4 regions of the Ruminiclostridium papyrosolvens DSM 2782 genome follow, and region 1 is predicted to be linked to each of the others. Evidence: riboswitches for the same ligand, from Rfam matches in the RefSeq annotation. Region 1 holds a riboswitch; each other region holds the start of a gene.

What was found. Region 1 has a riboswitch for cyclic di-AMP ahead of P0092_RS13275 (C40 family peptidase). Riboswitches for the same ligand answer to the same signal wherever they lie in the genome.
Region 2: linked by a shared signal. The riboswitch ahead of P0092_RS10525 (C40 family peptidase) and the one ahead of P0092_RS13275 (C40 family peptidase) in region 1 are both predicted to bind cyclic di-AMP.
Region 3: linked by a shared signal. The riboswitch ahead of P0092_RS14220 (C40 family peptidase) and the one ahead of P0092_RS13275 (C40 family peptidase) in region 1 are both predicted to bind cyclic di-AMP.
Region 4: linked by a shared signal. The riboswitch ahead of P0092_RS11240 (transporter substrate-binding domain-containing protein) and the one ahead of P0092_RS13275 (C40 family peptidase) in region 1 are both predicted to bind cyclic di-AMP.

The regions. Positions count from the first base shown of each region.
Region 1 is NZ_CP119677.1:2,970,574-2,978,425, forward strand. Features, by position in the region: gene recJ (single-stranded-DNA-specific exonuclease RecJ) at 1-1,071, opposite strand, end outside; gene holA (DNA polymerase III subunit delta) at 1,096-2,112, opposite strand; gene P0092_RS13270 (DNA internalization-related competence protein ComEC/Rec2) at 2,137-4,494, opposite strand; gene P0092_RS13275 (C40 family peptidase) at 4,615-5,505, opposite strand; cyclic di-AMP (ydaO/yuaA leader) riboswitch at 5,510-5,651, opposite strand; gene P0092_RS13280 (GNAT family N-acetyltransferase) at 5,743-6,273, opposite strand; gene P0092_RS13285 (hypothetical protein) at 6,440-6,667, shown strand; gene P0092_RS13290 (aspartyl-phosphate phosphatase Spo0E family protein) at 6,664-6,819, opposite strand; gene P0092_RS13295 (MarR family winged helix-turn-helix transcriptional regulator) at 7,013-7,483, shown strand; gene P0092_RS13300 (YhgE/Pip domain-containing protein) at 7,597-7,852, shown strand, end outside.
Region 2 is NZ_CP119677.1:2,262,294-2,270,145, reverse strand. Features, by position in the region: gene P0092_RS10550 (glycosyl hydrolase) at 1-826, opposite strand, end outside; gene P0092_RS10545 (peptidylprolyl isomerase) at 1,066-2,112, shown strand; gene P0092_RS10540 (pyridoxamine 5'-phosphate oxidase family protein) at 2,197-2,712, opposite strand; gene P0092_RS10535 (glycoside hydrolase family 11 protein) at 2,868-3,770, opposite strand; partial or broken gene P0092_RS22120 (hydroxylamine reductase) at 4,023-4,199, opposite strand; gene P0092_RS10525 (C40 family peptidase) at 4,387-5,283, opposite strand; cyclic di-AMP (ydaO/yuaA leader) riboswitch at 5,284-5,424, opposite strand; gene P0092_RS10520 (heavy metal translocating P-type ATPase) at 5,556-7,852, opposite strand, start outside.
Region 3 is NZ_CP119677.1:3,170,133-3,177,984, reverse strand. Features, by position in the region: gene P0092_RS14255 (acetate/propionate family kinase) at 1-413, shown strand, start outside; gene P0092_RS14250 (YceD family protein) at 542-1,039, shown strand; gene rpmF (50S ribosomal protein L32) at 1,083-1,265, shown strand; gene P0092_RS14240 (radical SAM protein) at 1,441-2,733, shown strand; gene der (ribosome biogenesis GTPase Der) at 2,790-4,115, shown strand; gene plsY (glycerol-3-phosphate 1-O-acyltransferase PlsY) at 4,189-4,830, shown strand; gene P0092_RS14225 (NAD(P)H-dependent glycerol-3-phosphate dehydrogenase) at 4,863-5,858, shown strand; gene P0092_RS14220 (C40 family peptidase) at 5,935-6,642, opposite strand; cyclic di-AMP (ydaO/yuaA leader) riboswitch at 6,645-6,816, opposite strand; gene spoIVA (stage IV sporulation protein A) at 7,012-7,852, shown strand, end outside.
Region 4 is NZ_CP119677.1:2,448,869-2,456,720, reverse strand. Features, by position in the region: gene P0092_RS11265 (dockerin type I domain-containing protein) at 1-1,187, shown strand, start outside; gene P0092_RS11260 (helix-turn-helix transcriptional regulator) at 1,306-2,271, shown strand; partial or broken gene P0092_RS22135 (S-layer homology domain-containing protein) at 2,730-2,987, opposite strand; gene P0092_RS11255 (DUF362 domain-containing protein) at 3,196-4,233, shown strand; gene P0092_RS11250 (permease) at 4,226-5,128, shown strand; gene P0092_RS11245 (GGDEF domain-containing protein) at 5,441-6,061, shown strand; cyclic di-AMP (ydaO/yuaA leader) riboswitch at 6,076-6,206, shown strand; gene P0092_RS11240 (transporter substrate-binding domain-containing protein) at 6,320-7,147, shown strand; gene P0092_RS11235 (amino acid ABC transporter permease) at 7,164-7,820, shown strand; gene P0092_RS11230 (amino acid ABC transporter ATP-binding protein) at 7,837-7,852, shown strand, end outside.

The sequences.
Region 1 (7,852 bases):
TTCATGGATTTCCGGCTTATATACTACCAAAACTCTGTCACCTTTTAAATCACTGTTTTCTATTGTTTCAATTGTATCTTCCACACCTTTTACGGTCATGGATTTTCGCTCATTGTTCAATTCATATAATTCAGCTGCCAAGGCTTCTGCTTCCTGTTGATTGTCAATAAGGAGTAATTTCAACCCCTTCATGGCCCAATCCAACCTGCCAGATGCATTAATACACGGACCTATTATAAAACCGAGATGGTATACACCTATACTTTTTCCTGATATTCCTGTCTTTTGCAGAAGTGCATTAAGTCCGATATTTTTTGTATCTGCTATTGTATTAAGCCCCTTTCTTACAAGTATCCTGTTTTCTTCAGTCAAATCAACTACATCGCAAACAGTTGCAATTGCAACGAACTCGTAAAATTCGGCTTCTTCCTCACGGGGAATACACATTTCCTCGTATAGTACCTGTGTAAATTTAAACGCTACCCCTGCCCCGCATAGTAGTTTAAAGGGATACCGACAATCTGCCTGCTTCATATCTATAATTGCATCAGCTTCGGGAATAATGTCTGGTACATCATGATGGTCTGTAACTATTACTGTCATACCGGATTCTTTTGCAAATTGTATCTGCTCTCTTGCAGCAATACCGTTATCACAGGTAATAATAGTGTCAATGCCGTCATTTAAAGCATTTTCAACCAAGCTGTTATTTATCCCGTATCCATCCAGTATTCTGTGAGGAATGGCATAGTCAACATTTGCACCACACCTGGCCAAGGCTTTATATAATATATAAGTACTTACAACCCCATCAACATCGTAGTCGCCAATAATCCGAATTTTTTTATTGAGCTTTATTTTTTCTTGAACAATTGAAACACCCAAAACCATATCTTTCATTAGTCTGGGATCGTTTAGCCCTTGTAAATCGGCCTTTATATATTTTCTGGCATTATCTAAATCCTTAATGCCCCTGTTTACTATAATCCTGCAAAGAAGTTCGCTGATTCCTAATTCTTTTGACATTTTTTTAAAATCAAACTTAGGATTTTTTAGTATCCACTTTTGCAAATCCACCTGACCCCCATATTTGTATTATTTCATTGAGACTATGAGAAGCTCAATTGCTGTTCTGTCAGTCATTTTTCCCGTCTTTACGGACTCATCCAGTTCAAGGCTGTAATACATGGCCTTTTCCAAAACCCCTATTTCCATATTCCTGCTTAAACCAAGAACTTTAGAGGCAACAAAAGGTGTTAGTCCCATTTGCTTTGCTGCCGCATCCTCCCTCATGCCCTGTTGTTTGAGTAACTTCATTCTGTATACCATTCTTATCTGTCTTACAATCATGTACATTATTTTCTGCATGGGCTCCTTTAAAAAAGCCATGTCATTTAAAAGCATAAGTGCTTTTGAAATATTTCCTTCTGCTACTGCATCTGTAAGGTCAAAAATTCTGCTTTTTATAGTAGTTGTACATACTGACTTTACATCGTCAATGGAAATATTCTGTATTTCGCCTGTAAAATTTACTATTTTGTCAATTTCATTTAACAGCTCTACCATGGAATATTCGCTGTTTTCAACTATATACGAGGCTGCAATGGTATCTATTGTTTTTTTATGGCTTTTAAAAACCTTTACGACCCATTTTACAAGGTCAGCAGGCTTCTGATAATCAAACTCAACAACAAGCCCTTTTTTCTTTATGGTATTAACCAGCTTTATTCTCTTGTCTACTTCCTGCTCCACAAATATGAGACAAGTATAGGGAGGCATATTTTCAATATAGTCTGCAAGTTTATTATTTTCTGATTTCTTATCAGACCCCTCGCCGCCTCCTTTTTTTGACTTAAAATAGCCGGAATTCCTTGAAATTACAAGCTTTTTATCGCAAAAAACAGGCATTGTTTCGCAGTTTTCAATAAGCGTATTCGTATCCTTTTTGCCTTCAAGATATATATAATTTAAATCCTTTGTTTCTTCGTCAACAATCAGGTTACCTATAGCATTCATATAGTACTTTATAAGGTAATCTTCCTGACCATAAAAGAGGTATACATTTTGCAGTTTATTTTCCTTTAATTCTTTTTTTAATATATCAAAACTCATATTCTTCCTCTATTTATTGTATTTTTAAGGTATCATTGTCCTAATGTTAAACCCATTTCCATAGCTGGCAGCAATAACTGCACCGCTTTCGTCCGTCCTAAAAAGTCTCGCTCCCTGCTTCTCAAATGTATCAATAACAAATTGGCTGGGATGGCCGAAATTGTTGCGACCTACCGGTATAATACCATATTTCGGCTTAACCGCCATTATGTAATCCTTACTTGATGAGCCGGGAGACCCGTGATGTCCTACTTTTATTATGTCCGCTTTTAAATCCAGCCCTTGCTGTAACATTCTTTCCTCTGAGGGAAGCCCACTGTCTCCCGTAAACAAAACTTTAGCATTCTTATAAAGTAATTTTAACACTAATGAGCTTTCATTCAAATCCTCTTGGGCAATGCTGTCTATTTTGTATGGGAGGGGGTTTAATACTTCTAATACCGTTTCGTTATCAAGGTTTATTCTATCTCCCTGTTTGCATTTAATTATTAAAATATTTTTATCTTTACATATACTATTTATTTTCCCAAAGCCTTTCCCGTCAGTTTCCGGCACTATAACCGTACCTACAGACAGTTCTCTGAGTACTGCCTCGAGACCTTCCGTATGGTCAGAATGTCCGTGTGAGGCAATAACAATATCGACTTTTTTAGTACCCCTGTCAAGAATATATGGTATCATAACTGACTCCCCTATATCAAACTTGGATTTTGAGTTTGCCTCACGTCCTCCTCCGTCAATGAGTATTTTTGTTCCATGTGCTGTTTTTATAAATGCGCTGTCACCTTGACCCACATCCAGAAATGTTATTTCCAAAGGCTTAGGTATTAGCGCCTTAGCCCCGAATATAATAATTGTCAAAATAACAACTGCTCTTTTCAGGTGTTTTGTGTATTTCTTAACCTTAAAATAATTCCTGCCTTTAAACATATAAATTATGAATAAATAGTAGAACAAAACCATTCCAAGTGTTGGGGTAGGTAATTTTAATAACGAAAACGGTATTTTAGCCGTTACTTCTGTAATAAACAATATGAAGGATAGAAAGGTGTTATTAATGTATCCGATAATAACCGCCAAGTATATATTAAGTAAACCTGTAAAAACCATAATAAAACCTATAATTGTTACAAATTCAACCAACGGTACAACGAGAATATTTGAAATAATAGAGAATGTTGAAAAGTTATTAAAATAATACAAGGTAACGGGTATAACACCCAATTGGGCTGCAACGGTTGCTGCAAGTGTATCTGAAACTACGTTAGGGATATATTTTCCTTCGGTAAAGGACTTAATTCGCGGATAAAACAAAACAAGGGACAAAGTTGCACCAAAAGATAGCTGAAATCCTATATCAAATAGTGTGTAAGGATTAATTATCAGTATAATAAGTGCCGAGGCTGAAATACTGGTATATATTTCGGGTTCACGCATAATAATTCTGCCTGCCAAAATTATTATTCCCATAATAACCGCCCTGACTACCGAGGCAGAAAAACCCGTAACAAATACAAATAATATAAGTATAAAAATAGTAATTATGTTAGCTTTGAAATTGCTCAAACGCAACTTTTTGAAAATAAAAGTAAAGGGCATAATAATAAATGCAATATTCATTCCCGAGGCTACCATGATATGGGTAAGCCCGGCTTTACTGAACGCTTTGAAGGCATTTTCATCCAAGCCGTCCTTATATCCTATGAGCATACCTTCCAGTAGTCCTGCCTGATTTTTATCCAGAGAAGAACTGATTATGTCAACAACTTTATTCTTTATTGCATACCCTGTTTTATATAAATAGCCACCTCCCTTTTTACCTGAGACTTGAATATCGGATGCACCATGTAAATATACTCGTCCGGAAATCCCCACAGATGCCAGATATCTTCTATAATCAAAGCCTCCCGGATTTGTTGCAGGCTTTGGCTTTTCAACAACTCCCGTAAAACTGATTTTTGCTCTATAGCCTTTTATGTTAATATTGTTTACATAAACAAGTATCCTGTTTTTGACCTTGAAGGTCCTATTTTTATAAATTACAGATTCTGTTTGCAAAACAAAATTTGATTTGCCGTCCTCCGAATTCTGTACTTCACTATCAATAAAACCTTTTACTTCTATGGGATTGCCGTAATACTGATTAAAGCTTTTGGTATAGCGATATTCTGCATTATAGAAAAGCATCCCGCCTGCTATAAAAAAAGAAAGCAATATAAAAATTGTAGTTTTAAATTTTCCGAAATTTTTAAGAAAACATATTATAGTTAATAAAATTATGAATGAAGTGATAAGAAAGGAATTCAATCCAATACAGCTTACAAGAAGTATCCCCAAAATAAAGGACACAGCAAAAAGACAGAGCGGTCTTTTGATATTCAAAACAACCTCCATATTAAGTTTATAGAATTAATAATTATGAATTTTCAAGATAAAAATTGAAAGTTAATATAGACCACAAAAACGTCTTATAAAAGACGTTTTCGTGGTCTATGATAAGATTTAAATTACTCTTTTCGCACCAATGTAAGTTCCCCGATATTCAGATAGACACTGAATAAGCACTTTTCCATTAGAAGTTGATGCATGAATAAATTGGTTGTTACCTAAGTAAATACCAACATGGTCTATTTCACCAGCTGATTTTCTGGAAGATGCATCAAAGAACAACAAATCGCCAGCCCTTAAAGCTGTCTTAGAAACCCTTGTTCCGTTTGAATACATGCCTGATGCTGAGCAGTTAAGACTAACGCCAAAATTCTTATACACGTAGCCGACAAAGCCAGAGCAATCAAAGCCACTTGGACTTTTCCCACCATAAACATACCTTACACCAATAAACTTCTTTGCATATGCAATTATTCTGCCAACTTGAGAATCATCATCATCGCTGACAAATGTCGCAGCTTCCGTAGAACGGGAAGTTTTTGCTGAATTCGCTGCTGAAGAAACAAATTTCTTCGAAACGTATCCAACCTTTGAACCCACTTTAATTTTGTGCCATTCATTAAGTGTATCCAGTATTTGTACATCTGTTCCCTCTTTTAAAGAACTGATTACTTTGCTGCTTGTACTGGCACCCACTCTAAAATTGACACCATTAGCATTAATACTTCCTTTTGTGGTTATAACCTTTATGTAGTCATTGCTTACCCATCCGGTCTTTCCATCAAAAGAAATCTTGTACCAACCGCTAGACTTATCAAGCACTGAAACTCTCTTATTGGAAAGTTTAGTGATGACACTTGCTGAAGTATTAGGCTCTTTTCTTACATTGACGCCAGTACCCTCAATCTGAGCCGACTGCGAAGCAGCCATTGCAGCAGAACATACTAACACAAGTGAAAAGGCGAAAATACAAGCGACAAGTACCTTGGTAATCTTACCTGTCATTGGCCCCTCCTATAGTAGCGCTTCCGAAGTTAGCTGACGGGCTCGGGCAATAGGACATCCCTACCATTCCTTAAAACAATAAAAATGGATTAACCCCAAATCTTGGTTCCTCCGTACCTCTTTCGAGGATTCAGCTTATTTAATTCGTTATTATTATATTTAATTTATTACAGTTTGTCAAACTTTTAGTAATAAAACAGCAATTTTTTGGTAATAATTTTGTAATATTAATGTTTTTTACACTTTCTTCCACATAATCAGAGCATGTTCGGTTATTTTGTTTAAATCATATAAGGTGTCAAATTCATATTCGGTATAACCGCATTTTTCCCAAAATTTAAAACCGGATATATTATTTTTGCTTACGGAAAGACAATAAGTATTTACATTAAATGAATTTTTAAAGTAATTCTCGAGAATACTAATTACTTTTTTACCATAGCCCTTTGATTGATACGGTAAATCAATGGCAAATGAATTTATCCAGAGTATATTTTCCTCAACAGACAAGGAGCCTTTGACCAAACCTATGGATTTGCCTATAAACGAATCCTTTTTTTTAAGAAAAATATCCAAAAAGAATACATTATCCTTAGATATAAATTTGAAAAGCTGACTGGAAAATACATCATAGCTTATAAAACCATAAACTCCTGTTGCAAATTTAAAGCCATCCGTATTTTCGTAGATTGAATATATATTTTTAACACTTCTGTAACTAATACTTTTTAAATGTAAATCATCAAACAAGATATCTAGCTTTAGCATATAACCATATCCTTACTGAACAATAGGTGTTGATACAATGAATTATACCAAATAATACGGTATAAAAAACAGCCCATATTAGGAAATATTTGACATATAATGTGATTAGCTTTATTTTTATTATATAAGCTAAGCATTTTACAAAAGACAGAAAGGGGAACCGAAAATGTGTAAGGTATTTAACGAGCAATTGTTTGAATGTTCTTATATTACTCTTAAACTGTTACTGGAAGTGTTTAAAAAAAATTTGATAGATATAACTGATTTTAAGAGTAATAGTGAACTTAAAATCAGTTATATCCAAAATAATTTAAAGCATATAAGTCAAATTGAAAGAAGGTCATTAATCGAATGTGTAATTCATGAATGTATTGAAATTAATCGTAGTTGCTAATTTAAACTATAAAACTGTAAAATTAAGTCATCTAATCTCTTGCTGATTTTAAGAATGTCGTGTTTCGCCCATGGTTCATTATCCAACAAATCATAAAGCTGCTGCTTAAGACACTCGACTTCTTTGTTAAGTGTGTAAATATTTGTTTGCATTATGTAACCCCACTTCTTTTCTTTGGTAAAATATATACTTATTTTACCATTATTTTGTATTAAAGTAAATACATATCCCAAAATTTGTAAGTGATTACTGATTTTTTTCCAAAAACAGTTTACTTTTTAAACATTCAGTAGTATATTAAAATAAAATAGTTTGAAATTCAAATTAAGTGAGGATTAAAAGACCATGAACTCAGAAACAGAAAATAGTTTACTTATTGTAGATGAACTGTTTAGAAAGCTTATTGATAAGTACAATAAACTTGAGAGTAAGAAATTTTTCAGTAAAACACTTGACGATCTTACTGTTATCGAAATCAACACATTAGTTGTTATAGGTCACGGTGAGGAAGATAAGAGGATGTCAGAAATTGCAAATTCTTTAGGTGTTACTTTTGGTACTCCTACTGTTACTGTTGACAGACTTATAAAAAAAGGTTATGTCATCAGAAGACGGGACAATGAAGACCGTAGACAAGTTTTTATTTCTCTTTCTGACACTGGGAAAGATGTTTTTGAATCAATTATTATTATTAGGAATATACTGGCTGAAAAGATATACGGTATCCTTAGTGAGGACGAAAGAAAAGCCCTGATTAATATACTTTCATCACTTGATTCACACTTTGATGATATTTTTAGCTTTAGGAATAAATAGTTTTTTTTGTCGAAATATTTGGAATTTCAAATTATTTTTAATTTAAAACATTCGAAATTACTAAGTAAAATTCAAACGAACATCTATATTCAGAGAAAAGGGAGGTAAAATTTATGCAAGCATTAAGAAAATACAAGAAATTTGCCGTAGTTGTTGCAGTTATTTTAATACCATTGGTTTACAGTTTCTTCTATTTAGATGCTTTTTGGGATCCATACAGCAAACTTGACAAGCTTCCTGTAGCCGTTGTTAATCAGGATAACGGAGCAACTATTGGCGGTGTAAGCAGAAATCTGGGTAAAGAAATTACAGACAATATTAAAAACGATAAAAATCTTAAATGGGTTGTTACATCAGAATCTGATGCAA
Region 2 (7,852 bases), 710 kb from region 1:
GCCAGCAAACTGTTGGTATACCACCTTTATTTTTGTACCAGTCAATGACACGTTCCGCACAAAGATCATCCCATAACAAGCCGTTTCCTCTGAAGTTCATAAAATCAAAACCTCTTAATGCAGGCATCTTGCCTGTTTTTTCCTTAATATAGGCAAAGTCTGACTCTGAGCCTTCATAGTTATGAGACCCGCAAATTTCCTGCTGACCTGAAATAATTTTCTTTCCATACACGTCAACCAAGTAGCTCATAAGTGCTTTTGTTTCTTTGGTAGCATTAGGGTTCACAAGCTTTTTATCGACTTTCAGTGAAGTAATACTTTCATCTGCGGGCTTAACAATAAGGTAGTCAAAAAAAGTGTATCCCCAGTAGCCTTCAAATTCAATATTGTTAGTACCCTTATTGAGCTTTACAATTCCTGCGGACATTTCCTTCCAGTTGAGAGTGTACGGAAAGCTAACCTCTCCTTGATTGGAATCATTGACATTGAGATACTGTATCTTTTTGGTCTTATCAAATGGCTGTGCATATCGTACAACCAATTCGTAAAGTCCTGCCTGTTCAATGTCAACATTAACAGAAGTACTTGTCCCCCTTTGTCCAACGTAGCTGCAAGTTGCACCGCTTAGGTCAAATATCAGGCCGTCATCGGTCTTCCCAACATAGTCAGTATGAATTTCAGCATTGTTCTGGACACCGTTTTCAAATTCATACTTTACACCTTCTGCTGTCATGGCATTTGCAGGAACATTTACAACTGACACTAATGGCATCAGTGCTGTCAATGCCAATGTTAAGAAAACCTTTAAAAAGCATTTTTTATCCAGTTTTTATCGCCTCCTTTCTATAATTAAAATTTAAGCTACTTTATGTCATTTTACATAAATGTAATAAAATAGCTCTATATACATATATTATTACATTTTTGTACTTCTTACAATTGATTAAAATAGTAATTTTTTATAATATATTAGAGGATTTTGGAAGTCCGGTGTTAAATTATATATAGTGGAGTTTTTTTAGCACAAAATTTTTCCGCATAGCGGTCCATAACAGGAGGTAAATAATGTACAGAAAGTTTGTAAGTGCACTTGTTGCGGTTGCATTAGTATTAACGGCAATGATACCTGCCGGAAATACTTTTGCAGCGGCAACTACAAAGACAGCCACTCCGGAAACATATGTGGCAAAAGTAGGAACCGATAATATATCAAAGGAAGACTACAACATTTTTCTTAAAGATGCCATTTCAATGATTCAAAGCTATTTTAATTCCTATAATGTTGATTGGAATGCAAATATTAACAATATGAAAGCATCTGACTACGCAAAAAAATTGGCTCTTGATAACGTAGTAGATTTCAAAATTCAGCTTTCAAAGGCAAAAGCTGCCAAAACGGCCTTAACTAAAAAAGAAACAGATGATTTCAACACAAACATGAATTCATATCTTAATTCTCTGGCCGCAACAACTGCAGAACAAGAAAAGATTATTAAGAATGAAACAGGCTTTACCCTATCTCAATTCAAGAGTTTTTATAACAACGTGTCTATTGTAAGAAAATTCTCTTCTCAAACACAAAGTAGTTACAAAACTACAGATACTGAGCTCAAGAAATTTTATGATAGCAACAAAGATAAGTTTTACAAGGTAATTGTAGGACATATACTGTTCCTGAGTAACGACGAAAACAATCAGTCCACTCCCCAAAAAGATGCAGAAGCAAAGAAAAAAGCAGAAGACACCTTAAAAAAAGTAAATGAACCTAATTGTGATTTTGCAGCACTGGTAAAAGAGCTTTCTGAAGATCCCGGTTCTGTTGAAAAAGGCGGAAAATACACAGTAATGAAAAACCACCAGTATGTACCGGAATTTGAAAACTGGGCAGTAGATTCGTCAAGGAAAGTGGGAGATACGGGTATTGTTAAAACCTCCTATGGCTATCATGTAATGAAGCTGATGAAAGTCTACTCTTTTACACAGTTAAAAGATGATATAAAGAGTGGTTATATTTCTAAGAGATATGATGATGATTTAAACGCTTGGAGAAAAGATAAGAAATATAAACTCGTAAAAAATGAATCAGTTTTCAACGCAATAAAGGTTCCCTAAAGAATTCTAAATGGGTTGTCGCAAGTTTGTTTTGCGACAGCCCTCTGGTCTTTTAGAGTATGTTATTAGTTCAGCCCTACAAATCTAATCATGACTATCGGAAAAACACAAATGTTGTCTGGTATCAAAGCCTAATCTATGAATCTCTGAACATACAAAGTCAATGCTGGTTGGTGTTACCTTAATGAGGTACAAGGTGGTAGGCAACTGTTTCAGTTTCTGAGCGGAAATATTCTTCAAGGCCAATAGCTCCATGTATTCATTTGTCCCGGGTTCCACAATCTCTGCTACACCGTTGACCTGCATCCCTCCCAATTTGTCGAAGCCGGTATATTCATCGTAGATGGCGAGGCAGACATTTTTATTTCCCTCCAGCCCTCTAAATTTCAGGCCACCCTCAGAAAGTAGCCAGAATCTCCCGTCTTTGTAGTTGTACTCAATTGGTGTACAACGGACAAAATCACTGAAGCCTGTGGCCAAGGCGCAAGTATTATGTGTCATAATAAATTTCTCTACCCTTGTCAAAAGTTCGTTGCGGTCCATCCTAACCGCATTTTTCTCTTTTTCAACCCAATAGGAGACCGCCTTACTATAGTCCATAAAAACACACTCCTTATTTTATTACCCTTAATAAATGACACTTTGATTTGGTAAAACTAATTAAGCGTCCTTACCTGGCTTACTAAAAAGGAGCATCGCTTACCTTTAAGGGTATACGACTGCTCCTTTGTGGTATAGTATAACACTACTTCATATTAGAAAGTAGTTATTATACCTAATAAGTACTTTTTCATAGTTGCAAGATCAAGAGAGTCTACTTGACTGTCCCCGTTAACGTCAGCATTAGAAAGAGCTGCACCAGAAAGTTTTGTAGCTCCTATTAAATGTGATTTTAATGCTGCAAAGTCTAAAGAATTAACACTTCCGTCACCATTTAAATCACCCTTTACCACAGGCTGATTTCCGCCCCCAACATTAAGTGACATTGCAGTAATGTCCGCTCTGCCACTGCTTTGATACCCTTCTACAACGAGTGAGATTTCATACATCTTACCCATTTTCATACCCATCTTTTCCCATGCTTTGAAGTGTTCACTTACGGATATTGTTCCGCTTGTACGTTTCGATGTCCTAACACTCCAATACTGCTGAAAAGTTGTATTACCTTTGATTGAAGGTTGGTTTACACGAGTAGTCTCATATACGTCATATGTAGCACCATCAACAGTTATTTGTCCCTTTGACGTAGCTCCCGGTGGCCTCCAATTGCCCCAACTATCAATAATGTAATACTCTACAAGTGGGTCGACAGTCCAACCATAGACGGCCAAGTATGAATTTCCTGATGGTTGATAGTTTGCTGCATAGTCCAATGTGATGGTTCCAAGTTGCTGATGCGTCTTGGTCTCATCATACTTTTTACCGGTACGGAATAATGCATTATTGATATTACTCCACTGGCAACTGAACTTACCGCCACCGTTTAACGTCATACTGGTAGTACCACTATCCTTCCACAACTCATAGTCGTATCCGTCAAAGGTTCCCGTTTTAGTATCGGTAATCGTTAATGGTGTTACCGCCTGCACATTCAGAGCAAAGGTACAACACACGATTGATAAGCCTAAAGTCAGGGCTTTCATTAATTTCTTTCTCATTAAATATCCTCCTTTCTTTTAAATTTTTTGTTTCTTTTCCAATTATATCATAATTTTCTATCTTTATCTACTATTCGGTGCAACTTCTACAAATAAAGTTGAATATTTTTCTTAAAATTTATGAATATTTACCACTTAATGCCATGACTTACCCTATAAGCAGTTTTAAATCTGCATCTACTAATCCAATCCCCCCAATACCAAAATTATCTACAAGATATTTTATAACATTTGGAGCTAAAAACGCCACACGGCAGTTAGAATAACCGTATTCTTTGGGAGTTTTTTAGCAAATTTAGTGTAATACTCTCTGCTTTCCATTCTTCCGTCACAACCTGCCATTACAATAAACTTTTTTATGGCTCCGGTTTTAACTGCATCTACTACTTTATCAGACAAAGCAAAAACTTGGTTATGTGCAAATCCTCCCCAAAATAGTCTTTTAGCTTCAATACTATTAATGATACAAGAAAACTATTTTCAGGGTTGTTGCAAATGCAACAAGAACTATTATTTTATGCATTATGGATTGAAATAATTCCCTTCAACAAAAAGCCGCAAAAAACACCAAAAGATGAATTTTACGGCTATAAATTATTTAATATTTACGTTATTTCTAAATTACTCTTTTTGCTCCAATATAAGTACCCCTGTATTCAGACAGCTTTTGTACAAGGACTCTGCCGTTTGACGAAGATGCATGAATAAAGGTATCCCCACCCATATAAATTCCTGCGTGGTCTATTTGTCCTGATTCTTTTCTGCTTGAAGCATCAAAAAATAAGATATCTCCTGCTCTCAGCTGGCCCTTTGATACCTTAACTCCATTAGAATACATACCTTGTGCAGACCTGTTAAGACTGACATCAAACCTTTTGTATACATAGCCTACAAAACCAGAACAATCAAAACCTGTCTGTGGGCTTGCCCCGCCATAAACATATCTGACCCCTTCAAATTGACGGGCATAAGAAATGAGTTTACCGGTTACTGAGCCATCATTCTCAATGACAGCAAATCCGGCTGCTGATGCACCTCTGGAAATTTGTGTGTTGGCAGTTGATATATTCACAAATTTGGATGATACATAGCCCACCTTTGAGCCTATCTTAACCTTGTTCCAACCCTTTCGGACATCAAGAATCTGTACGGAAGTACTTCTTTTAAGCTTGCTTATAACCTTACTTGAAGTTCCGGCACTTTTCCTGAAATTTACACCACTTGCATTGATAACTCCTTTTACAGACTGCAATTTAACATAGTTACTGCTAACCCAGCCGGTTTTCTTGTTATATGAAACCTTGTACCAGCCTTTTGAATAGTCTGTAACAGTTACTTTTGCATTTGTCAATTTGGTTACAATTGAGGAAGATGTTGTTGGTGACTTTCTCATTTTTACGCTTGTACCTACTACTTTTGCAGGCATTGTTGCAGCCATAACAGCCGTAGCTGCAAATGCAAAAATCAGGGTGACAATACATCCTGCAATTGCCTTGGTAATCTTTTGTTTCATTACTCCTCCTATAGTGTGCTTCCGAAGTTAGCTGCCGGGTTCGGGTAATAGGATCACCCTACCATATAAAATGGATTAACCCCCTTTTTCTTGGTTCCTCCGTACTTCGCGCTTTTGGCGAAGATTCAGCAAGTTTTTTTGACTACTTTAATTAAACTGCTTCTCACCACCTCCTTTAATCAAATCAAAAAATACAAGCAGTCAATATATAATTCGTGTTATTAATAATTATTTGCGGGGTCAAAACTCTGGTAATATGCGTTAATATCTGATTATTGTTTTTTCCCCGTATTCCACTCTTGTTTCTGCCATTCCTCAACATTATCAAACTTACGGTTATCCATTGGCTCATAACCTTTTAAGCTTAATGAATTTGTTACTACCGAAACAGAGCTAAAGGCCATTGCACCGCCAGCAATCATAGGATTGAGTAATCCCAGTGCAGCAAATGGTATGCCTATAATATTGTAGAAGAACGCCCAGAAAAGATTTTGCTTTATTTTGGTCATTGTTTTTCTTGATAGTCTTATGGCAGCCGGAATGGTTCTTAAATCCCCCCTCATAAGGGTAATATCTGCTGCTTCAATTGCAACGTCCGTCCCTGTGCCTATTGCCATACCGATGTCTGCAGTAGCTAATGCAGGAGCATCATTTATTCCGTCCCCAACCATTGCTACTATTTTGCCTTGTGCCTTTAGTTTTTCTACTTCCTCTGCCTTATTTTCAGGAAGTACCTCCGCCAGTACATTAGTTATACCTACCAGTTTTGCAATAGCATTAGCTGTCCTTTTATTGTCACCTGTAATCATATATACGTCAATACCAATATTTTTCAACTCAGCAATTGCAGCCTTTGAACTCTCCTTTAAAGTGTCCGCAACCGCAACAAGAGCAGTAAGTTGGCTGTCTATAGACATCAGCATGGCTGTTTTGCCTTCGTCTTCAAGTCTTGCTATGGCAGCTTCAACATTTCCCATATCAATACCCTGTTCACTCATCAGCTTTCTGGTACCAATATAAATTCTTTTGCCGTCTAAAACAGACATTACGCCTCTGCCCGGTATTGCTTCAAATCTGTCAGGGTCATTTATATTGCCAAGTTGTTGTTTACCATGCTCATAAATTGCCACTCCCAAAGGATGTTCTGAACTTTTTTCTGTAATTGCTGCAAGCCTTAATATTTCCTGTTCATTATAGGAAGTATCTATAACAACTATATCGGTAACTTCCGGCTGGCCTTTAGTAATTGTTCCTGTTTTATCAAGAACTACGGCGTTTAGCTTGTATGCCATCTCCAGATGTTCTCCGCCTTTTATGAGTATTCCGTTTTCAGCACCTTTTCCGGTACCTACCATTATTGCCGTAGGAGTTGCCAACCCCAGGGAACATGGACACGCAATAACCAGAACTGCCACCGCACTTACTATTGCCTTTGTCACATCACCTGTTACAATCAGCCATATTACAAAGGTTAATAACGCAATTGCCACTACTACAGGAACAAATATACCTGAAACCTTGTCGGCAATCTTCTGAATTGGAGCCTTTGAGCCTTGAGCATCTTCAACCATCTTGATTATTTGTGACAATGCAGTATCCTTGCCTACCTTTGTGGCTTCGAAACGGAAGGTCCCGTATTTGTTGATGGTTGCTCCTATTACAGCATCTCCTGCCTTCTTCTCAACCGGAAGACTTTCTCCTGTAAGCATTGATTCATCTATGGATGAATTGCCTTCCAATATTTTACCATCAACAGGAATTTTTTCTCCCGGTCTTACAACAACCACATCACCGGGCAGAACATCTTCTATAGGAATGTCTTCTTCAGTTCCGTTTCTAATTACTCTGGCCGTCTTGGCCTGTAAACCCATAAGCTTTTTTATTGCTTCTGAAGTTTTACCCTTTGCAACCGCTTCAAGATATTTACCCAGCAAAATAAGCGTAATAATAACCGCTGCCGCCTCAAAGTACAAGTCTTTCATCATGCCTTTATGAACTTCCTCGAAGAATACATTGTAAAGACTAAAAAAGTATGCAGCTGATGTACCCATTGATATCAATACATCCATGTTAGCGCTTTTTGATTTCAATGCGTAATATGCATGTTTATAAAATCTGAAACCGATTATAAACTGTACAGGAGTTGCTATTATCAGCTGAAAATACTGATTATGAAGAAATGAAAGCAAAGGGCTGTCAAGCTTCAGCATTCCCAGTATCATGGCGAGTACAAGAGGAGTACTTAGCACTGCCGAGACAATCAGAGAAAGCTTCAAGGATTTTATCTCCCTCTCCCTTTGCTCTTTCTCAGTATCTTTGTTTACCTCTTCAGCCATCTCCGCTCCATAGCCCAAGCCTTCAACTATTTTAATTATGTCAGAAACTTTTACCGTAGTCGGGTCGTATTCAACATTTGCTTTTTCTGTGGCAAGGTTTACAGCTGCCTTTACTACTCCTTCGGTCTTATTAAGCTTTTTCTCAATTTTTGCAGAGCATGCCGCACACGACATGCCGGAAAGCTTCAATTCAACTTTGTTTCCGGTTTTTGCGCTTTCCTCTATAACACCAT
Region 3 (7,852 bases), 200 kb from region 1:
TTAAGGGTATCAGTAATCTCTTAAATAAAAAGTCCGGCGTTCTGGGTATATCAGGAGTAAGCAGTGACTTTAGAGATTTACATGCTGCGGCTGATTCAGGAAACAGCAGAGCTGAACTTGCAATTGAAATTTTCAGTTATGGTGTTAAGAAATTCATCGGAGAATATATTGCAGTTATGAACGGTGTTGATGCAATAGTATTTACAGCGGGTGTAGGTGAAAATAATTCCGTAGTAAGAAATATGATTGTCAGCGATATGGATTTCTTCGGTGTCAAAATAGATGAAGAGAAGAATAAACTCAGAGGACAGGAAATAGATATTTCTACTGCAGACGCTAGTGTAAGAACTCTTGTAATTCCAACGAACGAAGAGCTTGCAATTGCTAAAGAAACAGTAAAGTTTATAAAGTAATTTTCGAAATAATATATATGTAAAAACAAGGCAATAATAGTAATAAAATAATTTTACCGAAATTGAATTATTGACAAAAGCTGCATTAGTTAGTATAATATCAGTTGTCGGTTTTTAAGAGGTTACTTATGAGAGTAAATGTGTCTGATATTATTAAAACTGAAGGAGCAGGGATAGATATCAACTTTGTTGATAATTTGCCTGAAATACAGGAGTATGATACTTCAGTAGAGTTTAAACCTTCTTTTAAGTTTGCAGGGCGCATGGTTAATTTAGGTGGCCTGTTAAAGTTAAGTGGTGAGCTTCATTATGAGTTTAGTGCAAACTGCCTCAGGTGTCTTAAGCATTTAGATATTACTGAAGATATTGAGGTTGAAGAAAGCTTTGTCGAGGTTTCAAAATCCGATGATGTTGATGCATATACATTTGAAGGTAATGTTGTTGACATTGATAAACCACTTATAGACAACATTATTCTTGCAATACCCATGAAAATTGTATGCAGTGAAGACTGCAAAGGGCTATGCAGGACTTGTGGAACCAATTTAAATATTAAAAGTTGCAAGTGTGATGAGCGAGAGATAGTAGACCCAAGGATGGAAATACTTAAAGATTATTTCAAGTAGGTTTCTACTTTGATGGTTGCATTATAGTAGGGAGGTGTTATTGATGGCAAATCCAAAGCGTAGATGGTCCAAGGCAAGAACAGGTAAGAGAAGATCCCAGTGGAAGCTGGCATCACCAACTCTAGTAAGCTGCCCACAGTGTCATGTTTTCAAGCTGCCTCACAGGGTATGTGGTGAATGTGGATATTATGATGGCAAACAGGTAGTTAAAGTAGAAGCTAAATAATAATATGTCATTAAAGCAGCGGGATGATATCTTGCTGCTTTTTGATTTTAAAAAAAAATTTATTGATTATTTCTTTAGCAAATGTAAATCATAGTATAGAGCGAAAAAGTATTCGCTTGTTTATGAAAAATTAGTAGGATGGTGTTATAGTTTGCACAGCAAAATAAAAATATGTATGGTTCAACCCGGGAGCATTGCTGAAGAAGCGGGGGTTGAGGCAGGAGACTTCCTGCTATCCATAAACAAGCAGAATATAAAGGATATTTTTGACTACAGGTATTATCAGTCTTCAGAGGAACTGCTTCTGGAGATTGAAAAGCCTGATGGTGAGATTTGGGAGATAGAAGTCGAAAAGGATGAAACTGAAGATTTAGGGCTTGATTTTGAGGATTCACTTATTGATGGAGCTAAGAGCTGTACCAACAAGTGTATTTTCTGTTTTATAGACCAGCTTCCAAAGGGAATGAGAGAAACAGTATACTTTAAAGATGATGATTCAAGACTTTCTTTCCTTACCGGAAATTATGTTACTCTAACTAATATAAAAAATGAAGAGCTTGAGAGAATTATTCATTATAGGATGTCACCTATAAATGTTTCTGTACACACCACCAACCCTGATTTAAGAAAATTCATGCTTGGAAACAGGTTTGCCGGTGATGTTATGGACAAAATAAGAATGTTGACGGATAACGGTATTGAAGTTAACTGTCAGATTGTTTTGTGTAGGGATATTAATGATAAAGATGAGCTGGATAAAACTATTGAAGATTTGTGTCAGCTTTATCCTTCTATAAACAGCGTTTCAATTGTGCCGGTTGGTATAAGCAGGCATAGGGAAAACCTGTTTGAATTGAAGCCATTTGATATGGAGAGCAGTGCGAATGTTATAAATCAGGTACATAAATGGCAGAATAAACTATTGAAAGAGAAAGGCTCCAGAGTTATATACCTGTCTGATGAGTTTTATATTAATGCTGATATTGATATTCCACGGTACAGGGAATACGAAGATTTTCCGCAGATTGAAAACGGTGTTGGTATGGTGGCCTTACTCAGACAAGAAGTAAAGGAAGCCCTAAAGAATAAGAAAAAGCATATATTGTCTGCCTGCCGGAAGGTAAGTCTGGTAACAGGTAGACTTGTATATAAAAATATATTACAATTGGTAGATGAAATAAAAAATGTATATAATGGTTTGGAAGTCAATGTTTATGATATAGAAAATGAATTCTTTGGCCCTTACGTAACTGTTACGGGATTGCTTACGGGTCAGGATATTGTAAAGCAGCTGAAAGGCCGTGATTTGGGTCAGGAGCTGTTAATAAGCAGAAATATGCTGAGAGCAGGGGAACAGGTCTTACTGGACGATTATACTGTTGAACGTATTGAAGCGGAGCTTAACATCCCTATTCGAATAGTGGATGGTTCGGGCAGTGAGTTTGTGAATTCATTGATTGGGAATTAGATATTTTATATAAATATAATAAAGTTTGTTGTTAATTTTATTTGGAGGTGTAGTATTTGGGTAAACCTGTTGTAGCAGTCGTTGGCAGACCGAATGTTGGTAAGTCTACCTTTTTTAATTATCTGGCAGGCAGCAGAATTTCTATTGTAGAAGATACTCCTGGTGTAACACGAGACAGGATATATACTGAGATAGAGTGGAGAAGTACTAAGTTTACATTAATAGATACGGGAGGAATTGAGCCTTATTCTGAGGACATCATTATGCAGCAAATGAAGCGTCAGGCTGAAATTGCAATCGAAACAGCAGACGTTATTGTATTTATGGTGGATGGGAAGGACGGTATGACAGCTACCGACAAGGAAGTTGCTACCATGCTTAGAAAATCTCAGAAGCCTGTTGTTCTGTGTGTAAACAAGGTTGACAGGATTGGTGAGCCACCTCCTGATGTATATGAATTTTATAATCTGGGTATGGGTGATATGCAGATTATTTCGTCTGTCCATGGCCTTGGTATGGGTGATCTTCTTGATGCAATTTTTGAGCATTTTCCTGAAGATACTGATGCTGAAGAAGATGAGGATGTTATTAAGGTAGCCGTTGTCGGAAAGCCTAATGCAGGAAAATCTTCATTGATAAATTCTATACTTGGCGAAAACAGAGTTATTGTAAGTAATATTCCCGGCACTACCAGAGATGCTATTGATACTCATGTGGAAATGGATGGACAAAAATACACTTTTATTGATACAGCCGGAATAAGAAAGAGAAGCAAAATCAACGAGACTATTGAAAAATACAGTACAATCAGGTCTTGGACTGCTATTGAACGTGCAGATGTATGCCTCATTATGATTGATGCCGAAGACGGTGTAACAGAGCAGGATACAAAGATTGCGGGTTATGCACATCAGCAGGGAAAAGCCTCAATTATAGTTGTTAACAAATGGGATTTAATTGAAAAGCAGACGGGTACACTTGAGGAATACAGGAAAGTAGTGCATGAGAAACTGGGATTTATGACCTATGCACCGGTTCTCTTTATATCTGCTAAAACCGGACAAAGGGTTAATAAGATTTATGAGCTTATTAAATTTGTTGCAGATCAGGCAGCTTTCCGTATTTCCACAGGAATGTTAAACGATCTTGTAAATGAAGCAGTTGCTATGGTTCAGCCTCCTTCAGACAAGGGTAAGAGATTGAAAATATACTATATGACTCAGGTAGGTATAAAGCCACCGGCGTTTGTTATATTTGTTAATGATTTGGATTTATTCCACTATTCTTATGAGCGCTATTTGGAAAATCAGTTGAGGAAGAATTTTGGCTTTGAAGGTACTCCAATAAGATTTATCCATAGGCAGCGTGAAAAGGAAGATTAGTCTTAGCATTGTAGAGAGAATAGGAATTTTTATCTTTTAAAAGATTTTTAGCCGGTTTGGCTTGGAGGGAAAGATGGGTCTTTTTGCAATAAAGATTTTATTGGTTATGATAATCGGATATCTCCTTGGGAGCTTGAATACTTCCATTGTTGTGGGGAGAATTTACGGAACTGATATACGCAAGCATGGCAGCGGTAATGCAGGAATGACAAATACATTGAGGACACTTGGAAAAACCGCAGCTATTCTTGTAATATTCGGAGATATTCTTAAAGGAGTTTTATCATATATTATTGGTAACTTGATTATTACTTCCATACCTGATTCAATTACTTTGTTTAATATTTCAGGGATAGGCGGTATGGTTGGCGGTATCGCTGCTATAGCAGGGCATAACTGGCCGTTATACTTTGGGTTTAAAGGCGGAAAAGGTATTCTTACTTCATTTTCAGTGGTAATGATGATGGACTGGAAACTTGGCCTTATTCTTCTGGGGGTATTTGTTATAGTAGTAGCTATTACCAGATATGTATCACTGGGCTCAATATTAGCATGTGCAGCTTTTCCAATAGGAGCTGCCATAAAAGGGAACAGTCCGGTTTTTATTATATTTGCTGCAATATTGTCTATACTGGCAATTAGTCGTCATAACGGGAATATTAAGAGACTGTTGAGTGGAACAGAATCAAAAATCGGTGAAAAGAAAAAAGCTTAATGATATAATTTAATTGATATAGGGAGGCAAACATGAATAGAAATATAGCAATTGTTGGTGCGGGAAGCATGGGTACGGCAATGGCGGTATTGTTATCTAAGAATGGTAACAAGGTTAGATTGTGGTCACCTATGATAGAAGAAATAGAAATGTTAAAGAAAAACAGAGAGCATATTACAAGGCTACCCGGTGTTAAAGTAGCTGAAAGCGTAGAATTTACAAATGATATTTTGGAGGCTTGCAAAGAAGCGGAGGTAGTTGTGCTGGCTGTACCTTCACAAACAACAAGGCAGAATTGCAAAACCCTTGCAAGTATTATTTCAAAGGATACGGTTGTAGTTACCTGTTCAAAGGGAATTGAAAATGAAACCTGTAAATTGCTTTCGGAAATAATGCAGGAGGAATTACCTGATAACAACGTAGCAGTGCTGTCAGGGCCAAGCCATGCAGAAGAAATAGGAAGAGATATACCCACTACTGTGGTAGCTGCTTGTGAAAAAATTGAAACTGCTGAGTTCCTTCAGGATTTGTTTATGACTCCTAATTTCAGAGTTTATACAAATACTGATGTAGTTGGTGTTGAACTTGGAGGAGCTCTTAAAAATATAATTGCCTTATGTGCTGGAATTTCAGATGGTTTGGGGTATGGTGACAACACAAAGGCTGCTCTTATGACAAGAGGAATTGCAGAAATATCCAGACTTGGTGTAGCTATGGGAGGGTGTGCTGACACTTTTTCAGGACTTACGGGAGTAGGAGACCTGATAGTTACATGTACGAGTATGCATAGCAGAAACAGAAGGGCCGGTATTCTGATTGGTCAGGGAAAGAGTGTACAGCAGGCATTGGATGAAGTAAATATGGTTGTTGAAGGTGTAGCAACTACAAAACCTGCCTACGATTTAGCCAAAAAACTTGGTGTTTCCATGCCAATAACTGAAGAAGCATATAGAATACTTTTTGAAGGTAAAGACCCAAGAAGTGCTGTAGGGGCTTTAATGACAAGAGATAAGAAAAATGAAATGTAATATTGATGAAAGGGCTGCAGATAGCAGCCCTTTTTCAGCTAAAAAAAAGCTGCTCGAAAGAGCAGCTCAAAAATAATTACACTATAATTCGTCTTGCTTTCATAAAATTGTTTGCATAATATCCGGAAGTTATATCAGAAATTATAACTTTTCGTGTAGAACTTCCTGATGCCGCATGGATAAATTGTCCTCCGCCAATGTATATTCCAACATGGCTAATACTGTTGTGACCTCCGTCAGTGTCAAAGAAAACCAAATCACCGGCACTCAAGTCCTGACTTGAGACCCGACTACCTTGGGTTGACTGACTTGCAGCAACCCTCTCTAATGAAATATCAAAGTGTTTAAAGACATACTGTACAAATCCTGAGCAGTCAAAGCCCTTGGGGGTTGTACCTCCATAAACATACTCTGTACCCAATAGAGTTTTGGAAAACTTAACTAGCTGCTCTGATAAGTCGGTAGCTTTATCAGACTGCTTAACCGATGTAATGTCATCGGAGTCTTTGGAAAGGGCAATATATTGACTGTATGCCCAACCCGTTTCACCATCTGATGTTTTTACTTTTAACCAATCACCTGAGCTTTCAAGAATACTGAGCTTGTCCCCACGGGTCATACTTCCAATAACCTTTGAAGATGTTCCGGGGTCACTTCGGAGATTTAGAACAGATGCGGAAACTGTTCCAGTCTGAATTTCATCGGCAAAAGATGAAAATGCAAACAATCCCAGGCACAGCACAATAGTTGCAGCACCGGAAATCATTTTCTTTAGTTGAAACATTTAAGCCTCCTATTTATGGCTTCCGAAGTTAGCTGTCGGGTTCGGGCAATAGGATCGCCCTACGAAAAAGACAAAGATGATTATTATATGTACACTTACTAATTATCTTTTTCAGATTAGCCCCAAAATTGGTTCCTCCGTACCTCGTTAAAGAGGATTCAGCCTTTATATAAAAAATTATATCGTGGAATGTTTGTTAATGTCAATTCCCGTATCACTCTTCTCAAGGTTTTCAGTAATAAAACACATTTTTCAATAAATTTATTTTTTTGTAATAATAACTTTTTTCGGACATATATTTAATATTGAAAAAGACAATATACATAGTCCGTTACGGGACGTGTAACAATATAGGGGAGGGTTCTAAGGGTGGATAAATTCAACATATACCAGCAAATAGCTGAAAGAACTCAAGGGGATATTTACATAGGAATTGTGGGACCTGTCAGGACGGGAAAATCAACTTTTATTAAAAGGTTCATGGATCTGTTGGTTATCCCGAACATAGAGAACACATATCAAAAAGAGCGGGCAATAGATGAACTTCCGCAAAGTGCATCCGGAAGAACTATAATGACCACTGAACCTAAATTTATCCCCAATGAAGCAGTAGAAGTTGTTATTGACGAAAACGTACAGCTTAAAGTAAGAATGATTGACTGTGTGGGCTACATGGTCAAGGGTGCAATGGGACATTTGGAGAATAATGCACCTAGAATGGTTTCAACACCGTGGTATGATCATCAGATACCTTTTGAGGAAGCGGCTGAGCTTGGGACAAAGAAAGTAATCAATGAACATTCAACCATAGGTATTGTAATCACAACAGACGGCTCAATTTCAGATATCCCCAGAGAGGATTATGTTGAAGCTGAAAGAAGGGTAATAACAGAACTGAAGGCTATAAATAAACCTTTTGTGGTTATTATCAATTCAACAAATCCCAGAGATTCAGAAACATTGAAGCTGCGTGATGAGATGGAGCAAAGATATGGTGTAACAGTAATCGCAATGGACTGTCTCCAAATGAGAATTGATGATGTTGATACTGTTATGGAGAAGGTTCTTCACGAGTTCCCAATCTGTGAGATAGGTATCAATATACCAAAATGGGTTGAAGCTTTGGAGGATTCTCATTGGTTAAAGTCAGATATTATAACTTCAATAAGGGATACTTTTAAATCAGCCACAAAAATACGTACAATAAAGG
Region 4 (7,852 bases), 520 kb from region 1:
ATGAGTATGTCAACCTTGATGACAATTGGATGGCAAACCCTGCCCGTGATGTAAATGGAAAGCTTATTCCTGACCCAAAACGTTTTCCTAACGGTATGAAAGCTTTGGGAGATTATATTCATGCAAAAGGACTAAAGTTTGGAATTTATGGTGACAGGGGAGTGACTACTTGCTGCAACGTTCCACAGAGTGGAAGTCAGGGGTATGAGGAACAGGATGCAAATACATTTGCTGAGTGGGGCGTAGATTATTTGAAATATGATAATTGTGCTTCAGACAGTAACCTGCAAGCAGGCTACGAAAAAATGCAGAGTGCTCTTTTGAAAACAGGCAGGCCGATTTTTTACAGCATATGCTGTTGGTATTTTGCAGGGCCATGGATAGTAGATTGTGGTAATTCCTGGAGAACTACAGGAGATATTAGTGACAACTGGGGAAGTGTTGCAAAAATTATTGATGAAAACTCCAAGTCAGCCTCTTATGCAGGCCCGGGCCATTGGAATGATCCGGATATGTTGGAGGTTGGTAATGGTAATATGACAGATACAGAATACAAAGCGCATTTTAGTATGTGGTGTTTGATGGCAGCTCCACTTATTGCAGGAAATGATTTACGGAATATGACTGGTACTACAAAAGACATTCTTACCAACAAAGAAGTCATCGCTATTGACCAAGATGCTGCCGGCGTTCAAGGTACCAAGGTAAGTGCTTCCGGAGATCTTGAAGTATGGTGCAAGCCTCTGGGGACAGACGGTACCACAAAGGCAGTTATCCTTTTGAACCGAGGAGGCGTTTCGTCAGATATTACAGTTAACTGGAAAGATATTAAGCTTTCCGATGGCTCTGTAAAGGTTCGTGATCTTTGGGAGCATAAGGATTGCGGAACCTTTGACACCGGGTATACCGCCAATGTACCGTCCCATGGTGCGGTGGTATTAAAAGTTCAGACAAGCTCTGCAAATACGGATATAATGTATGGTGATGTTGATGGAAATGGCGTGATTGATGCACTGGACTATTCTTTAATTAAACGGTATCTTCTGGGTCAGATTTCGGATTTTCCTCATTCAAACGGCAAACTTGCTGCTGATGTTGACGGAGACGGTCAAATAACTGCACTGGATTTTTCATTAAGCAAGCAATATTTACTGGGGATTATTACTAAGTTTCCTGCCCAGAAATAATTAAGAGGATTATGCAAAGCTTAAATAGAAAATAAAATAACAGCAAGTAAAATCAAGCAGTGCTCTCTCTAATTATTTATAATATGTCTAGGGTGGTTGAAACGGGGTGTACTAAACAATGTACGAGTGGCACAAACAAATTCAAATAATTGTTGATGAAATTGACAAATGTATTAAAAATTATAATGATGAAGCCTTGACACTACGCTTTTTGTCTAGAAGACTGGGTTATTCCGAATTTTATGCAACGAGAAAATTCAAAGAAATATCGGGTATGCAATTCAGGGATTATCTTCGGCATAGAAAATTAGCCTTCGCACTAAAGGAGGTTCGGGATAGTGAAAAAAGCCTTTTAGATATTGCGTTTGATTATGGCTTTTCATCGCATGAAGCTTTTACCAGAGCTTTTAAAGCAACCTATGGTGTAGCTCCTAATGAGTACCGAAAGAAGCCTACCCCTGTCGTTCTTCGTACAAAAATAAACCCTTTCGACCGCTACTTTTTAGGATTAGGAGAGATTGGCATGATGAAATCTACAGATGATATAAAAATATATTTTGTAACCATACCCGCACACAAATTTTTACATATTAAAAACTATGAGAGTAACGGGTATTGGGATTTTTGGCAAAAGCAAGATCTTATTCCGGGACAGGACTGCGACACAATTTGCGGCTTACTCGATAGTATCAAGGGCAAATTGGATGACGATGGCGGGAGCGAACCGAACAGCAGCAGCGGTCAGATTATGGCGTACATAAATGACCCTGAGGGCAGGCTTTGTGACTGGGGTATTCCACGTTCAGAGTGTTACGGTGTACGACTTCCTTTTAATTATAAAGGCGAAGTACCTCCGCAAATGCTTATGATTGATGTTCCCGAGGCCGAGTATATTGTTTTTGAACACGGACCTTTCGACTATGAGCAGGAAAATCGTAGTGTAGAAGAAAAGATTGAAAAGGCAATGGCAACTTTTGATTTTGCAGGCACTGATTACTGCTTTGATACTTCTCCCGGTAGAATAATTTACTTTTATCATAATCCGGAACGGTTTTTTAAGTATGTCAGACCGGTGAGGAAGTAATAACTAAATAGGATACAACAAAATTCCAAGTTATAGGACAGATTAACTTGGAATTTTGTTGTACCTGAGAAAACACTGAAACAATTATTGTGCAACTTATCCGGACTGCATTATGTTAATTACCAAAATGTTTATTAAAAAAGTCGCCTTCACGGCTTTTTTTAATTTATATGACTTTTCTGATATAACTATTTGTTATTACCAAATTGGGACAAATTATGGTAAAATATTGCACAGGTATTATTCTATTTTATTAAAAGGATAGAGACGAATATACATAAATAAAATAATAGTAATATTAAACCGTCCTTCGACGGCGGAAGCTTCACCATAAATTACATTTCTACAATATTGTCCGAATTGTCCGATAAATCGGCTTTTGCAGCAATAGACGGCATAGGCTTTCATGATTACAATTCAGTTGCGGACTGCTCGCTTTTATCCAGTATACACCAGCTCTATCCCACAGTACCCATGTATTTGACCGAGCGCTCCACCCATAACGAGGATGGAGCGGACCGCATTTGTACAATACTTCCGAAATTACATAAAATCCTAACACGAACTGAACATTTATAACTAATGTTGAATATAGCCATTGCACATTGTTCTTGTGATATAAAGTTATATGGTCTGAATGAATTATCAGGGTATCCGCTCATATAGGATGCATTTGCTGCAGTCCATACTTTTGCTACAAACCAGTCCTTACTGTTTACATCAGTGAAATATGAAGAATTTCCCTATGAAGATTATAAGTCACTCTAAAGGTAATATTGTGCAAAAAATTGGAATAAATTGCTCAATTTGATACAGCAATTGACTTGGGTTAGAATTGTATGTTAAAGTAAATTTTGGAATAAATTTCATGTATTTGATATTGCTTCTGATTTATAGTATTGAAAAAGTGGGAGGATAAGAAATATGAATATTAAAAGTATGATAGGTATTGTTTTAAGCATTGTAATTATGCCTTGCCTCGTAGCATGCAGTAATGCTAAGGAAAGTGTTAATGAAGTTGCTGTGGTAACCTCATCGTCAACCTTATCATCAACCTCACCATCAACTCCATCAGTAACCCATTCAAAGAGAGAAACCCCAATCGTGTATATGACTCCTGACATCAGCTCCAAGGGTTTAATAGCTGCTTATAAGGCGCTGGACTGGACACCGAAAGGTAATGTTGCAGTGAAGCTCAGCACAGGTGAGCCGCCGGCTAGTAACTATCTCAAGCCGAAATTGATTAAAGAACTGGTGCAGTCAGTCAAGGGTACAATTGTGGAATGTAATACAGCGTATGGAGGCTCCCGAATCAGTACAGCCATGCATATGCAGGTCGCGAAGGATCATGGCTTTACCGCGATTGCAAAGGTAGATATTTTGGATGCCGACGGTTCAATGAGGCTGCCGATATCAGGGGGAGCCCATCTGAAAGAAGATCTTGTAGGAGCACACTTTTCCAATTATAATTCATATCTTGTATTATCTCATTTTAAAGGACATGAAATGGCCGGATTTGGAGGTGCTATTAAGAATATTTCAATAGGTCTTGGTTCGAGGGAAGGAAAATGTCTGATCCATACAGCCGGCAATAGTAATTCAAGTATATATGGACAAAATCAGGATGCCTTTCTGGAATCTATGGGTGAGGCTGGTAAGGCAGTTTCTGACAGCTTGGGAAACGGAAGGAATATTGTTTACATCAATGTGATGAATAATCTTAGCATAGATTGTGACTGTAACGGCAATCCGGCAAAACCGGAGATTGCTGATATCGGAATACTTGCATCCACTGACCCGGTAGCGCTGGATAAGGCATGTATAGATCTTGTATATGCTGCAAAAGGCAGTGAATCCCTCAAAGAAAGAATTGAAGATTTGAATGGATTACATACGTTGGAATACGCAGAGAAAATAGGTCTTGGTTGTCGCACTTATAAATTGGTGAATATTAATGATTGATATACTGCAGCGTGAGTTTATATATTTATTCTATTACTTTAGTGTACAATTGGAACAGATTTTTACATATTGGCTGTTAGGCATGCTCATAGGGTCTGCGGTGTCGGTGTTTGGTAAGGAACGGATACATCGGCTGTTCAGTGGCTTGCAGAATAAGAGGCTTGGGGTATTAGGCATTTTCCTTGCCTGTTGTCTTGGGATAATCTCTCCGCTTTGCATGTATGGAACAATTCCAATTGCCGCTTCCTTTTCAGAGAAGGGTATGAGAGACGACTGGCTGGCTGCTTTTATGATGTCATCGATTTTGTTAAATCCTCAGCTGATTATTTATAGTGCAGCATTGGGAACTAAGGCATTGATTGTACGAATTATCGCCTGCTTACTATGTGGATTTATGGCAGGGTTGCTAATAAAGTTATTCTACAGAGAAAAATCATTTTTTAATTTCAGCGGTTTTTCTGAAATGAAGAGCCATGATACAGATGCCAACATTCTACTACGTTTCCTTAAAAATTTTGGAAGAAATGTGAAAGCAACCGGTCTGTACTTTCTTCTGGGAATATTATTATCCGCGCTGTTTCAGAGATATGTACCGGCAGATGCATTTGCTAATTTATTTGGTAGCAACAAGGGATTTGGTGTACTGATAGCAGCTACAATAGGTGTTCCGCTTTACATGTGCGGAGGAGGAACAATACCGCTTTTGCGGCAGTGGTTATTTGACGGTATGAGCATGGGATCTGCAGCAGCTTTCATGATTACAGGGCCAGCCACAAAAATAACCAATTTGGGTGCTGTGAAAATTGTATTGGGTACCAGACGGTTTGTGCTGTATTTAGCATATGTTATAATTTATGCACTTTTAATTGGATTCTTATTAAATATTGGAATTTAATAGCGTTTAGAATAACCGGCGTTTTCAAAAAACACCCAAAAAAGTCTTTGATATGTTCCCTCGAACAGATGTTTCCATAACACCAAAAATTTGAATTATATCGTGTCTTGTATCCTGCGTTTTTTATGGTAAAAGATTAAGACTCCTTTTAATATGATATCTATATTGTTTCTCCATCGTAATATTAAGAGATTTGTAAACATAGACTAAAAACGAACATTTAGATTATAATGTTCATATATTAATAATACATTATTGTGTTTACATATATATGTAAGTTTGATATGATAATATATAAGGGAGATAATATATATGGATAACAATATAGTTTCAAAAGAAAAGTTTATTGAAAAGGTTCAAGAGTTTATTTCAAATGCTGATGGACCCTTTAGTATTGCTGTAGCAGATATTGATAATTTTGAAAGTATAAATAAAATATATGGGTATAAAATAGGAGACAAGGTTATTGAAAAACTTGTGTCTATATTTACACAAAACCTTACAGGTATGGATTTAGTTACTCGTCATGGAGATGAATTTAACTTTCTTCTTGTTAAAAAAGGTGCAGAAAGAAGTTTTATGGAAATGGAAGAAATAAGACGATATCTTTCGGACAATATGTTTCCGCTGAGTGATTCCAATAAAATAGAGAATGTTTATATTACTATAAGCTGTGGTATAGCCAGTTATCCACGAGATGCCAAAAACGCAGTTGAACTTTTCAGGGTTGCTGATAGTGCAATGTTCAGGGCAAAAAAGCTTGGAAAGAATAGAGTCTGCTTGTCAGAAGCAGAAAGTATGGTTTTGAAATCAAGTTACTTTACTAAAACACAGGTTGACAGACTGGCAGGATTGTCAAAAGAAAAAGAAAAAACAGAAGCTTTTTTGTTACGTGAAGCCTTGGATGATTTATTTAAAAAATATAGTAAGTAATATTAAAACTTAATATATAAATTTTGCTTAATCCATAGAATGGAACGGGAGAACCAATTATTTGGGGTGAGTCCGTAGTTAAGGTAGGGTAATCTTTCAAACCGAACCCGTCAGCTAATCTCGTAAGCATTGAAAGAGAAGGTGATTAATATGCATTAGTTGTACCTTTTATTAGGTACACCCTTTTATGCGCTATGGATAACTCTTTCATAGTGTTTTTTTATTTTTAAGAAAATTTAATTTGGGGAGGCGCAGTTAATGTTTAGAAACAAATTGAAATCTATTTTCCCGGTAATACTAATACTTATATTGCTGGCAGGATGTGGAAGTAAAGGAGTAAATATTGGAGTGGTTACCGGAACAACCTTTGAAGAACAAGCTAGAAAGCTGACTAAAGTTAAGGAAGTAAAGCTTTACAAGGATGATACATTGACTCTTTGGGAATTGTCCAACGGAAGAATTGATGGAGTAATAACAGACCGAATGGTTGGAACAATCGGTATAAGAGACGGCGGCTATAAAAATCTAAAACTTGCAGGAGATTTATTATATAAAGAAACCATTGCGGTTGCAATTAATCAGAAGGACGATGCCCTGAGACAGGCTATAAACAAAGTATTAAATGAAATAATTTCTGATGGTACATATGAAAAAATCAGTAAAAAATATTTCGACATTAATATCCTTGATGGAGTTGATTATAAACCAACAATCCCCAATGAAAAACCTGCAACTGATGATAGTCTGGATAGAGTTAAGAAGGCGGGAAAAATAAAATTTGCAATGAGCGGAGGTTATCCTCCATTTAATTACTTCAATGATAAAGAAGAACTTACGGGCTTCGATGTCGATATTGGAAAAGAAGTAGCAAAGCGACTGGGGGTCAGCTACGAACCCATTACCACCGATTGGAGCGGAATACTTGAAGGCCTGAGGAGTAAACGCTATGACGGTATTTTTGGTAGTATGGCTATAAGTAAGGACCGTTCTGAAGTAGTTGACTTCACAGACCCTTACTATTATTCAGGTGCACAATTAATTGTAAGGAATGATTCAAAAATAAACAGTCCGGACGATTTGAAATAGGCAGGAGGATAATTTATTGAAATACGATTGGAGCATACTAATTGAAAAATTTCCGATATTTTTACCTGCGGCATTTGAAACACTAAAAATAACAGCTGCAGCCATAATAGTCGGTTTGGTAATTGGACTTTTAACGTCAATGTGCAGAATTTCTAAAATAAAGCTTATATATTATCCAGCAACTTTTTACGTTAATTTGGTCAGAGGCACGCCTATATTATTACAATTATTCATTGTATATTATGGGTTAACTGATATTGTTAATCTTTCCGCATATCCTTCTGCAATAATTGCTTTTGGTCTCCACAATGGGGCATATATATCAGAAATATTCCGAGGCGCAATTAAATCAATAGACAGAGGGCAGTTTGAAGCTGCCCGGTCTATTGGAATGAGTAAATTTAGGGCTATGTACCGTATTATACTTCCTCAGGCTTTAAAGCGAGCTGTTCCACCATTGGGAAACCAATTTATAATTGCGACAAAAGATTCCTCACTTGCTAGTGCAGTAACAGTAAAAGAGTTATTACTTAAATCTCAACAGATGGGTTCTTCTACATTCCGTTTTATGGAGTACTTTTTAATTGCTGGAATTTATTATTTTATAATGACCTCAATACTTGGATTCTTCGTGCATAAACTTGAGAAAAGACTAGCCGTTAGTGACAGATAGGAGTGAGATAAACATGATGCTGGAAGTAAAGA